DNA from 3 places in the Paenibacillus sp. M2 genome. Region 1 is predicted to be linked to each of the others. Evidence: riboswitches for the same ligand, from Rfam matches in the RefSeq annotation. Region 1 holds a riboswitch; each other region holds the start of a gene.

Region 1 (4,215 bases):
TTCAAAGTCAGGTGATTATCGTATGAGTAAAAAAAATCCGTTCAACGCTCCTTCAAGAGAATCATTGTCTACTGCGGGCATGGCCCCTTCCCTTGGAGAAGCACATAGTTCCATGAAAGTTCCGCAGAATGCGTCATGGTGGAAGAAATTCCTCGCCTTTGTAGGCCCAGGATACCTCGTTGCCGTAGGTTACATGGACCCCGGGAACTGGGCAACAGATATCGCAGGCGGCTCGCAGTTCGGGTACACCTTGTTATCCGTTATCCTGTTATCGAACCTGATGGCCGTTGTCCTTCAGTCGCTGGCTGGCAAACTCGGTATCGTCACTGGACGGGATCTGGCTCAAGCCTGTCGTGAACGATTCAGCATGCCTGTTGTCGTGATGTTATGGATTCTGTGTGAACTCGCCATTGCAGCTACCGATCTGGCTGAGGTCATAGGTTCTGCTATCGCATTAAAGCTGTTATTTAACATCCCCATGTTATATGGCGTTATTATCACCGCAGTTGATGTACTCCTGATTCTTGTACTGCAAAACAAAGGTTTCCGCGCTTTGGAAACACTCGTCATTGTGCTAATGGCGACCATTGCCCTCTGCTTCGGGATTGACCTCTTCCTGGCGAAACCCGATATGGGCGGTGTTCTCCATGGTTTTGTACCAAATGTTGAGATTTTGCAAAACCCGGCCATGCTCTATATCGCTATTGGTATTATTGGAGCAACTGTGATGCCGCATAATCTGTATCTGCATTCTTCCATTGTGCAGACCCGTCAGATCGAACAGACCCCACAGGGCAAAAAAGAAGCTATTCGGTACTCGACCATGGATTCTACAATCGCGTTGACACTGGCCCTGTTCATCAATGCGGCCATCCTGATTGTATCTGCTGCTGTATTCCACAGTGCTGGTATGACGCAGGTTGCCGAGATCGCAGATGCCTATCATCTGCTGACACCTCTATTGGGTACTACGGTTGCAAGTACTCTGTTCGGTGTGGCGCTGCTAGCATCAGGTCAGAACTCTACCCTTACAGGTACACTCGCTGGGCAGATCGTTATGGAAGGTTTCCTGAACATTCGAATTCCGGCTTGGCTGCGCAGACTGGTCACACGTCTGATCGCCATCATCCCGGCGGTAATTGTGACAGCCATTGCAGGAGAACATGGCACAGAAGAACTGCTCATTTTGAGCCAGGTCGTGCTGTCGCTTCAACTGCCCTTTGCTGTGATTCCCCTGGTGTTGTTCACAAGTGATAAAAAAAGTATGGGTGCATTTGCCAACAAATTGTGGCTCAAAATCATCTCATGGGTCATTGCCGCGATTATCGTTGTGCTGAATGTATATCTGATCATTCAGACGATTCGGTTATTCTAATCTCGTTCTTATGAACTAAATCCTAAAAAGGCTGATCAACTCCGGTATTCTATACCCAAGTTGATCAGCCTTTATTGTTGCAATACAGCAACATGTTTCCTTTTATAATAAAACTCATACTCCAATAAATAACCATCTGAATCTAATCCTGATTTGGCATCAGTAAGGGCAGGAGTTGATCCAATGAATCCACAGTCCAATCCGCACGTTTGTCATCCGATAGTTCTGGCTGGAATCTTCCGTAACCCTGCATAATTCGAATCGTACGCATGCCCAGCTTCCGAGCAGGTATAATGTCGTTATCGATCCGATCACCGATCATGACGGCTTCCTCCGGTTCACAACCAGCCTGCTTCAAGGCCACAGCGTATAACTCAGGGTCTGGCTTGGACACTCCTTCTTCAGCCGAGCAGGCCAGAACATCAACATACTTCCGCAAGCCGTAGCTCTCCAGTCTCTCTTCCGTTCCAGGACTCTGATTGGCAATAATGCCAATGCGATAATACCGTGACAACTGCTGAAGAACGGAATCCGCTGAAGGAAAAGGACGTTCAAGATCTTTTTGGAATTTCAGCTTGTCCTGAATCTGTTTTTGGTGTCCCTCGTCTTCAACGAATGTGCGAATCGCCACTCTCATAGGCCATTGCTCATATTTCTGGTAACAGTTCGCGAACAGTTCGCGTACCGCCTCAATCTTCACCGGATACCCCAATGCACAGGCTTCGCGGACGAACTGTCCGATAATATCATCAACCGGCTCCCATTCATCCACCAGCGTATCTCCAACATCAAAAAACAACCATTTCAATCCACCTACATCCGGCACACCAATTCCTCCTTGTAAGCATAAAAAAGAAGACTCACCATCACGCATGAGTCTCCTCAAACTTCCGTTTATCGATACATTCAATTATAACAGGCACCTTACACCTGAGCAATCACAAGCTATGGCATTAACCATTGAGGAGAAAGCCAACTTCCCCATTGAGCGAATATACAATCCGGTCTGCGCCCATGCCCCGATAGATGCCCTTAGGATGACTCTGCTCCGTAATCACGCACAGGGATTTCGAAGTCCATGAACGACAGATCTGTAAATAACGACAGGTCAGATTCAGGCTGTTCTCGAAAATAAACACGTTACCTACGCTGCCCTGCGGCAAAAACCATTTTTGAGCTGCAGCTGTATTCATGCGAATGACATGTTCTACTCCGATTCTACGGAGTCTGCGCTCTTCCCCTGCACTGTTGGTTAGAACGGCAAACGGCATTTTTTTGTACATCAGCAATTTAATAAATTTGCGTCCTGCTTCATTTGGAGCAGTCACTAAAATCATCTCAGTATCCATCATTCGTTCCTCCCTTGGCGTGAAAAGACAACAAAAAAGAAGCGTGGGGGACCAAGGCCTCCCGAACGCTTCTTAAATAACCCATGGCGAAAACACCATGAACCAGCGTACGGCTTGTTGCCTCTCCCTTTAACGCTTACGAGGTTAGCTGACGGATTCGGGCGCGAGAGTCGCCCTATTTCCGGCTGTCACCGGAAAATTCACCCCATGAATGCCCACTGTCCTGGACAGCGCATTCCGTTGGTTCCCCCGTTTCCCATTCATCAATGAATGGAAACTCAGCGATTAAAACATCGTTCGTATATCTTAAGGTAAGATCGAACGATATTATCGTTTGTTTCGTTTTTCAAGTACAATTTAGTTTAAATTGAAATTACGTTATGAATCATACACCCCCGCCATGACGGTGTAAAGTCCTTACAGATCACCAAATCGGCAGATTTTTGCCAATACTCGTTTATAATAACGCTTACAATAAGGTTATACTCTATCCACCTCTTCAAGGCTATCTAATTCTCACTCTGACGAAAATCACTTCGCAATTCATTCACGTATTCTGCACAACTTGCCTGTTTTGATGCTTTTAACACCACATTAGTTTTGCAATATTTAATTGTAGCCAATATAATAGAAGATATAAGAGTAAATAAATGGAGGCGATTTAGATGACAGTCTACGATTACAAAGTGAATACCCTTCGCGGTCAAGAAGTTGAAATGTCCGACTACCGTGACAAAGTGCTCCTGATTGTGAATACGGCAAGCTCATGCGGCCTTACTCCTCAATTCAAAGGTCTGCAAGAACTGCAAGACAAGTTTCAAGATGCTCCATTTGAAGTTCTTGGTTTCCCAAGCAACCAGTTTGCACAGGAAAAAGGATCTTCCGACGATATTGCCGAGTTCTGTCAGATGAATTATGGCGTAAGCTTCCCAATGTTTGAGAAAATTGATGTGAACGGCTCAAGCGCTCACCCTCTTTTCCAACACCTTAGCACAGAAGCTCCTGGCCTGCTCGGCTCCAAAGCAATCAAATGGAACTTCACCAAATTCCTTGTGGATCAGAACGGACAGGTACTGAAACGTTATGCTCCCAAAACAACACCGGACAAGATTGAAGAAGATATCAAGAACTTACTTCAAAAATAATACACAGGCCACCCGTAGCCGTAAGGTAGAGCACCATTGCCTCGGTAATGGATGGCTTTTTTCCTCAACCCAGATGTCATACTGTTCGAAAAAGACAAAAAAAGAAGCTCTCCAATAACGGAAAGCTTCTTCTTCATCGTTCATATGATGCGGTCGAGAGGACTCGAACCTCCACGGGCATACGCCCACTACCCCCTCAAGATAGCGTGTCTGCCATTCCACCACGACCGCATGTCGTAAATAATCGGCAACAGAATTGATTATACCGGGTTCAGAACTAAAAGTAAAGTATTTTTAAATACTACTTTTTCAGCTAGGCATTTTCATCAAAAATCGCATAATCTCG
Region 2 (4,215 bases), 1.6 Mb from region 1:
TAGTTGTGAAGAAACAAACGTAATGATGTAATACACAGATACCCAAAATGTTTTATGTATGAGTCATTGAATTATTGAATTTTACAAATGTGATTTTGAAAAAGAAGATAGTCGTTATTTCGACATGAAGGGAGATACAGACATGATGCTGTTCGACACACATACACATCTGGATGCACCACAATTCGACGAGGACCGCGAGGACATGATTCAGCGTGCTGTGGATGCAGGAGTTGGTCGCATGATCAACATTGGTTTTAACCGGGAGACAATTCCAACCACAATGAAACTCGCTGAAACATATGACTTTATATATGCAGCTGTAGGGTGGCATCCCGTAGATGCGATCACAATGCAGGACGGCGATTTGGAGTGGATTGCATCTTTATGCAAACATGAAAAAGTGGTTGCGATCGGTGAGATTGGATTGGATTATCATTGGGAGACATCACCAAAAGAAATACAGCATCGCGTATTACGACAACAAATTGCTTTGGCGCGTGAAGTAAACATGCCGATTGTCATCCATAATCGGGATGCACATGAGGATATCATAAGAATTTTGCGTGAAGAGAAAGCGGGTGAAGTTGGTGGTGTGATGCACTCGTTCTCGGGCAGCTGGGAAACAGCCAAAAGTTGTCTCGATATGGGCTTCCATCTCTCCTTCGGAGGACCGATCACATTCAAAAATGCAAAGCAGCCCAAAGAGGTGCTGGAGAAGGTTCCTATGGACCGGTTTTTCATTGAAACAGATGCTCCATATTTGACACCTCACCCTTATCGTGGAAAGCGAAATGAGACAGCGCATGTACGTCTGGTTGCAGAGGCAGCTGCGGAAATTAAAGGCATTTCGGTGGAGGAAATTGCTGCAATAACAACCAAAAATGCCATGGAACGATTTGGAATTCGTTAAAAAAACGAGCAAATGAGGCGAAAAAGGCAGGTAAGAGGAGGTAATTTGCTCTTTGATCCAAATAAATCAAGAATATTACAATATTTTAACCAAATATTCAGAAAAACGTACTTGATCAACGCTTTACAACATGCATCAAAACAGGATATCATCTTTTCAGTGAATTGTTGTGCGGAAAATTGGACAGATGTTCGGGGGATGAACAAAGGGACACTTTCCGATGAAACAACATTACTTTCATGAATCAGTCTCGCTGAGTCTCCGTTAACGGAGAGCGGGGGAACCAATAGGGCTTAAACATCGGTGTATTTGGCCGATGCGCAACGTTCGCTGACCCAAAAGCAGCGAAGGGATCTGCGAAGCCGTATTTGATTTCTTCTTTGGGTCTCGGGGTGAATTCAAGGGCGTCCGCCATGAGCGGGTGACCCAAGATAGGGCGGCTCTCTTTCGCCCGAACCCGACAGCTAACCTCGCAAGCGGAAAAAGAGAGGCAACCTCGTGCATGAATTTCCGATATTCAAAATCATTCGGAAGCCACGAAAGAGTTCCTCTTACACTCTTTCTTTGGCTTTTTTGTTTTTGAATAAAAGAAATATTGTCATCATACGGTAGGTATTCAGGAGGATGACATCATGTTGCGAAGATTGATTCATGGTGCAGAACCGGATTATGTTGGTCCAATCTGTGTTCTGTAGAAAATTTGGTATAGTCACGTCAAAGACATCATGCATTACTTTAGACGGCGAGGCTATGAAGGAGGACGGAGAAGTGGGCACATTCCAACCAGAAGAGACCCATGAGTCACGATCATCCAGTAAGTCTTTCGCGTTGCGGTGGAAGCATGAGAACATGCGTCAAATGGCATTGATCGCGATTTTCTCAATTGCGCTTACAATCATGATCTTGTTAGTCGTTTACGGTCAGGCCGGGAAACAAATTTCACTGGTTATTGATGGCAAAGCTCAGGTGGTAGAGACTCGTACAGGAATGCTTCAGGAAATGCTGGAGGAGCAGTCGATCACAGTCAGCCCTCACGATAAGGTATCCATGTCCATGAACGGGGCAATTACAGATGGAGACCGAATTGTTATTGAGCGGGCCGTTCCAGTTAACATTACGGCAGACGGAGACACCAAGACTCTGTATACAACGGATTCATCGGTAGAAGATGCAATTCAAAAATCAGGTATTCAAGTTGAAAGTAATGATAAAGTGTATCCGGCGCTTGGAACTGCGATCAAAGCGGAGATGAAGATCCGTGTAGTGCGCGTAACAAAGCGTACAGTCGAAGTAGAGCAACCGATCGCTTACAAAGTCATTAAAACGGCTGACCCTAGCTTGTACAAAGGGGATAACCGTGTCGTTGTGAACGGCAAAGAAGGCAAACTTGTGCAGCATATCGAAAAGGTATTTCAGGATGGAGAATTGGTCTCCAAAAAAATGGTCCGCAAATCTGTCGCGAATAATCGTGTAGATAAAGTGATCGCTGTCGGCACCAAAGCAAAACCGGTCGTGAAAGAACCTGAGATTCAGACCGTATCGGCTCAAACTTCAACAACCAAAAAGGCTACAACAACGAACTCGAAGAAAACATCTGCCTCGGGCAGCAAAGTGATTACCGTATCCGGGACTTCTTTTAAATACTCCAAAGTACTTAAAAATGTATCCATGACTGCCTACTCTTCTGAAGAGCCTGGCATTGGAACTAAAACAGCTTCCGGTACTCGTGTAACGGAAGGGCGCACCATTGCGGTTGATCCCAAAGTCATTCCAATTGGCTGGTGGGTATATATCGAAGGTCTGGGATTCCGTCGTGCGGAAGACACAGGCGGTGCGATTAAAGGGAACAAAATTGATGTGTATTATGACAGTGTGAAGCATGCCCTGAATTTTGGACGCAAGAAAGGCAAGACGGTCTACGTGATCGGTCCGGTGAAGCCGGAAGCGAACTAAAATCGTTTTACTTTGAAATGGGAATGCTATAAAATAGTTGCATGAATGATTCATGCGGAATATGCGGCGGAGGAGTCTGAATTCAGTCTCCCCCGCCGTTTGGCAGAGAAGAGGATATTCCTCTTCTTTTTGCGTTAGAAAGGAAGAAATGGAACATGATAAAAGAAGTCATTGTGGTGGAAGGCCGTGATGATACGGTAGCCATCCGTCGGGCCGTGGAAGCCGATACAATAGAAACAGGTGGATCAGCCATCAACCAACGCATTCTGAAGCGGATTGCGCTTGCTCAGGAGAGACGGGGAGTCATTGTACTGACAGATCCGGATCATGCCGGCGAACGCATTCGTAAAATTATTGCGAATAAGGTGCCTGGATGCAAGCATGCTTTCATTCCGGAAGCCGATGCAACGCGCAAAGGGGACATTGGGGTGGAGAATGCCTCACCAGAGGCGATCCGTCATGCTCTGGCGCGCGTACATACATCATACGAAGGTGCTCCGAGTCTGATCGATTGGGAGGACCTGATCGCGGCAGGACTTATCGTGCATCCGCAGGCTGCTGCACGTCGCATGGAGATGGGCAATCTGCTGGGCATCGGTTATTGTAACGGTAAGCAGTTCCACAAACGTCTCAGTGTATTTCAGATTACACGGGAAGAGTTCTCTACAGCATTAGCGCAAATTGAACGTGAAGGATTGTGAGCATATGAAGGACATGGAAGATACGATAGAAATTGCAACGCCCAAGCGAACGAAAGAGATTATTCAAAAACATGGATTCTCATTTAAGAAAAGTCTGGGTCAGAACTTTCTGATCGATCAAAATATACTGAACAAAATCGTTAATGCAGCCGACCTGGACGAGTCCAAGGGCGCACTAGAGATCGGGCCGGGTATTGGAGCCCTTACGGAGCGACTGGCTCGGGTAGCCGGTCCTGTCACAGCCGTAGAGATTGATCAGCGCTTGATCCCAATCCTGGGAGAAGTGATGCAGCCTTATTCGAATGTACGTGTTCATCATGGGGATGTGTTGAAGCTTGATCTGGCTGAGTTGTTTAATACGGATTTTGCATCCGTGGACAAAGTCAGTGTCGTGGCTAACCTGCCTTATTATGTAACGACTCCAATCATGATGAAACTGTTGGAAGAGAAGCTGCCGGTAGACAGTATTGTTGTCATGATCCAAAAAGAAGTGGCTGAACGGATGGCTGCTGCACCAGGATCAAAAGATTACGGCAGTCTAAGCATAGCAGTTCAGTATTACAGTATGCCGGAGCTTGTGTGTATTGTGCCGCCCACGGTCTTCATTCCGCAACCTAATGTGGAATCGGCTGTCATTAAGCTGAAAGT
Region 3 (4,215 bases), 1.5 Mb from region 1:
GATACTACGCCAGGTTATGACCTGGAACGTACCGTAGTCCACGAGATCGGACACCAGTACTTCTACGGCATGGTTGCCAGCAACGAATTCGAGGAAGCCTGGCTGGATGAGGGGTTCACCTCTTATGCAGAAGACAAACTAATGGAGCAGGAATACGGATTGATTCCAAATCTGCCGGTACAATCGGGACTGATTACTTCTCCTTCATCGTTAACACAAGAATCCTGGAAGTTCGATTCACAGAATGAGTATGCAGCCAATGTCTATACACGTGGCAAGCTTGTATTGCTTGGTATCGAACACCAAGTCGGTGCCAAAAAGATGGAACGCATTCTCTCTACCTATGTGAAGAAGTACCGCTTCAAACATCCCACTTCGGCTGATTTTCAGAACGTTGTGGAACAAGTGACCCGCACTTCCTGGTCTGATTATTTTGATCAATATGTCTATGGTAACGGGATGGCTGACTTTGCTGTAGAGAAGATTCGTGTTACGCCCGTACAGAAAGACGGTCAAACATTGTACGAGTCATCCGTGACGATCGCAAAAAAAGGGAGTGATTACAGCGCCGTTCCTGTTCGCATTGCTTTTGAAGACGGGCATATCCTCACCAAGCAATGGAATGGCAAAGAAGATCGCATCACCTATAAATTAACTCACACATCCCCCGTATCCTGGGCCATGACCGATCCCCTGTACTCGATCGTGCTGGAGAACCGCCATATGAACAATTTCCTGAAATCCGGACTGGATGAGCGGGCGAAGTCCCGCTGGAGCATGAGTGTAACCAAACTAATAGAAGCCATATTCGGAGGTCTGTCATGGTGAGGTGGAAACGGTGAAAGCGAAAATACGTGAAGGCTGGTTTCTCGTCCGTCAGCATATGTTCATTGCCGCACTCTTATTTCTCTATCAACTCATTTGGGGATATTTCTTCTATCGAATGGTACAATCGGCGGTCATCCCACTGCTCCTGCGCTATCCAGATGCTGATGCGGGGGAGCTGAGTACACTTTTGTTCAAAATGGAAAGTCAACTTAACCTGTTTACCCATCCGGAGGTTCATCGTTATCTATGGATTCTCGGGGGCATGCTGCTGGTTCGCATGTTGATCAGCCCCCTCATTCAGGCAGGACTGCTCTACTCACTTCAGCACTTTAATTCTACAGAAGAGCGCATCCCCTTTGTCCGCGGAATCAAAAATCTGTGGAAACCGATGCTGCTGCTACACACCGTACGTACATTATTGATCCTTCTGCCCGCCTACTGGCTCATACCGAAGCTCTACTCTATTCTCATGGAAGGTTTTCATTCCCTTCAATTACTTTTGCCTGGTATACCTTATGTTGCTGCCTGGATTGTATATGGCTGGATCATCCACCATGCCATACTCTACATGCAGTTCGGTGTTTCGGCACCAGAAGGAGAAGGCGGGGCTCACGGTACCCTCAAAGCACTCTGGATTGCACTGCGTCATCTCATCGCTGTAATCGGCATTGCACTCCTGCTGGGCGGAGTACACCTGCTCGTCTTTGGGGCATTCACTTCAGCCTCATGGTTATTAACGGGACTTACCGGACTTATACTACAACAGACGTATCCACTTGCCAGATGTCTATTGAATCTGTGGAAAATATGCAGCCATTTCCGATTATGGCAGTCCAAAATATCCAAAGGTGAGAGCAGATAGATTAAAAATTGTTACCATCACAAGTTAAACTCATGGCCTAATATGTACTTATAAATAGGCAAACCTCAACCTTTCCCCGTCAAAGGTCGAGGTTTTTTTTGCTAAATTTGTTGCTAAACGTTGCCAAAGCCGTACTCCTCTGTTACAATAATCGCAGTGAGTTTTTAGTAACAACTTTGTAATCTTTACATTCATATTTGTAACTACTTAAAATTAAATCGTCATTTCTTGATTTCGCAGGTGCATAACTAGCACAGCCAAATTCCTGGCACCTGGGAAGCGGGGGAACCAGTTATGGGTGAATTGATCTTGCTACAGAGGGATCATAGGGGACCTTCAACCGAATCCTTAAGCTAACCTCGCAGGCATTGGAAGGGGAATATCTCTTGTTCAAGAAGAAATTAACCGCAGCTGTACTTAGCATCACATTCGCTTTATCGCTTGGTGCAGGTAGCGCATTCGCAGATTCAAAGATGGACACAGTAATTGATTCAGCAATGGGAACTACATACAAAAGTGGGGGAACAACGCTTAACGGCTTTGACTGCTCCGGATTTACACGGTATGTATTCGACAAGTTGGGTATTGATTTGGCACGCCAATCCAGTTCCCAATTCGACATGGGCGATTCTGTATCCCGCATGGAAATGAGAGCTGGCGATCTGGTGTTCTTTAATACAACAGGTAAAGGCGTATCCCATGTAGGAATCTTTGTAGGGGATGGAAAGTTTGCACACTCCTCTTCTTCCAAAGGCGTTACGATCAGTGCATTGAGTGAAAACTATTGGGCCAATCGTTATGTTGGCGCGAAACGGATTATGAGCACGGACGCATATGAATCACTGGCCCTTGACTAGGGACAAGCTGAGCAACATAATGCTGTAACCATTAACCATACTGGAACGAAGCAAGAAGCATAACAGAACCGCCCGGTACATTCTCCGCAGGAATGTATCCGGCGGTTTTTTTGTGCTTCAATCCTTATTCATGTTGCAAGGTATACTCTGGGTATATCCTGCGACATCAACAGGTTCATTTTGCGTTCGTTCGTCCGTGCCCTTATGATGTTTTTACCCATCCCGTTATAATATAAACGAAATTACCGGAACTTTTGTTTCATTTTTTTTCTGGGGAAGGAAGACTTGCTAAAAGAACATCACTTTTGTAGAGTGGACAAAGAGTTCTGTTTCAAGGAAAGGAGCATGCAAGTGTATGAAGGAAGCCCCTGTGACGTTTCACGTTGTACCCATGCGAGAAGAACATGCGGAGCTCATCTGCAGTTGGCAGTATGATCCGCCTTACAATATCTACAGCTGGCTCCCCTGGGAGCAGATGAAAGCTCTGGAAGTGGAATTCGGAGATGCACAGCTGCGACAGGAGCAATATGCAATCGTCCTGGATCAGAACGATCGTATATGTGGATTTGCTCAATACTTCCCACTTCAAGGGGTAACCCGGATTGGCCTCGGCATGCATCCAGAGCTGTGTGGTCAGGGTCAAGGGACAGCTTTTGTCACGGCCATTGTACAGGAAGCCATTCGCCGAAATCCGAAGAATGAGATCGATCTGGAAGTGCTCACTTGGAATGCTCGTGCCATTCAAGTCTATCTGAAGAGTGGATTTGTCACCCAGGATACATACGAACGACAGACCCCAAGCGGCTTAAAGCCCTTTCACTGTATGGTTTATGAAGGGCCTCGTGATTAGAATCTCTTGCAAAACAACTAAATTTGCGCCTTGTTATGTGATTAGTTCAAAATTTTCCCACAAAATGCTATGATGTCAGTACAGGTTCCGTTATAATGATATGGATAGTTTTAGGTTAGATGATCTTTCATTCTGGAGGGGACATAAGGGATGCACAAATGGATCATGAGCGGAGTATTTTTTGCAGCATGCGCTTTAGCTATTGTTTTAATGTTTACGCTTCCAGGGAAAGAAGAAGTGGCTGAAGAAGCCAAGCCAACCATGCCGGAAGTCACATTGGATGCCGGACAGGCTGAAGCACTGGTCAAAGCCAATTGTATCTCCTGTCACGGGGATCAGCTGCAAGGTGGCGTAGGACCTGCTCTGGCAAACATCGGCAGCCAGGATGATCTGGAGAAGATCTATTCTACGATTGTCAAAGGTAAAGGTGGCATGCCTTCCTTCAAGGGCAAGCTGCAAGATGAAGAGATTGCAAATATCGCCATGTGGCTTTCAGAGAAGAAATAATCTCTGCACACGCATAACAAAGAGGCCCTTAATCCCCTTTTCGGAGAGTAAGAGCCTCTTTGTTATATCAATTATTAAGCCTTTGCCGCATGCTCGTCCAGAAAGGCCTCCACTTCACGTGCGAACGGCATCCCGGACTGGGCGCCGAGCTTCGTCACGGATAACGCGGCCGCACCCATGGCAAAGCCTACGGCCGCGTCCAACGTCTCACCGCGCGCGAGGGCTACCGCCAACGCGCCATTGAAGCAATCGCCAGCGCCGGTCGTATCGACGGCGCTTACGGCGTAGCCGGGCGCACGGCATGCGCCGGC

What was found. A riboswitch is a leader RNA that binds a small molecule or an ion and turns the genes downstream of it on or off. The one in region 1 is predicted to bind cyclic di-AMP.
Region 2: linked by a shared signal. The riboswitch ahead of ACETMN_RS00150 (3D domain-containing protein) and the one ahead of ACETMN_RS07310 (hypothetical protein) in region 1 are both predicted to bind cyclic di-AMP.
Region 3: linked by a shared signal. The riboswitch ahead of ACETMN_RS00530 (C40 family peptidase) and the one ahead of ACETMN_RS07310 (hypothetical protein) in region 1 are both predicted to bind cyclic di-AMP.

Annotation. Positions count from the first base shown of each region.
Region 1 covers NZ_CP169648.1:1,627,855-1,632,069, reverse strand. The annotation lists gene ACETMN_RS07320 (Nramp family divalent metal transporter) at 80-1,375, shown strand; gene ACETMN_RS07315 (HAD family hydrolase) at 1,518-2,201, opposite strand; gene ACETMN_RS07310 (hypothetical protein) at 2,329-2,724, opposite strand; cyclic di-AMP (ydaO/yuaA leader) riboswitch at 2,843-3,018, opposite strand; gene ACETMN_RS07305 (glutathione peroxidase) at 3,390-3,869, shown strand; tRNA gene ACETMN_RS07300 (tRNA-Leu) at 4,018-4,100, opposite strand.
Region 2 covers NZ_CP169648.1:31,712-35,926, forward strand. The annotation lists gene ACETMN_RS00145 (TatD family hydrolase) at 143-913, shown strand; cyclic di-AMP (ydaO/yuaA leader) riboswitch at 1,155-1,408, shown strand; gene ACETMN_RS00150 (3D domain-containing protein) at 1,682-2,866, shown strand; gene rnmV (ribonuclease M5) at 3,022-3,567, shown strand; gene rsmA (16S rRNA (adenine(1518)-N(6)/adenine(1519)-N(6))-dimethyltransferase RsmA) at 3,572-4,215, shown strand, end outside.
Region 3 covers NZ_CP169648.1:107,756-111,970, reverse strand. The annotation lists gene ACETMN_RS00540 (M1 family metallopeptidase) at 1-828, shown strand, start outside; gene ACETMN_RS00535 (hypothetical protein) at 839-1,690, shown strand; cyclic di-AMP (ydaO/yuaA leader) riboswitch at 1,936-2,073, shown strand; gene ACETMN_RS00530 (C40 family peptidase) at 2,077-2,547, shown strand; gene ACETMN_RS00525 (GNAT family N-acetyltransferase) at 2,903-3,397, shown strand; gene ACETMN_RS00520 (c-type cytochrome) at 3,548-3,904, shown strand; gene rbsK (ribokinase) at 3,979-4,215, opposite strand, start outside.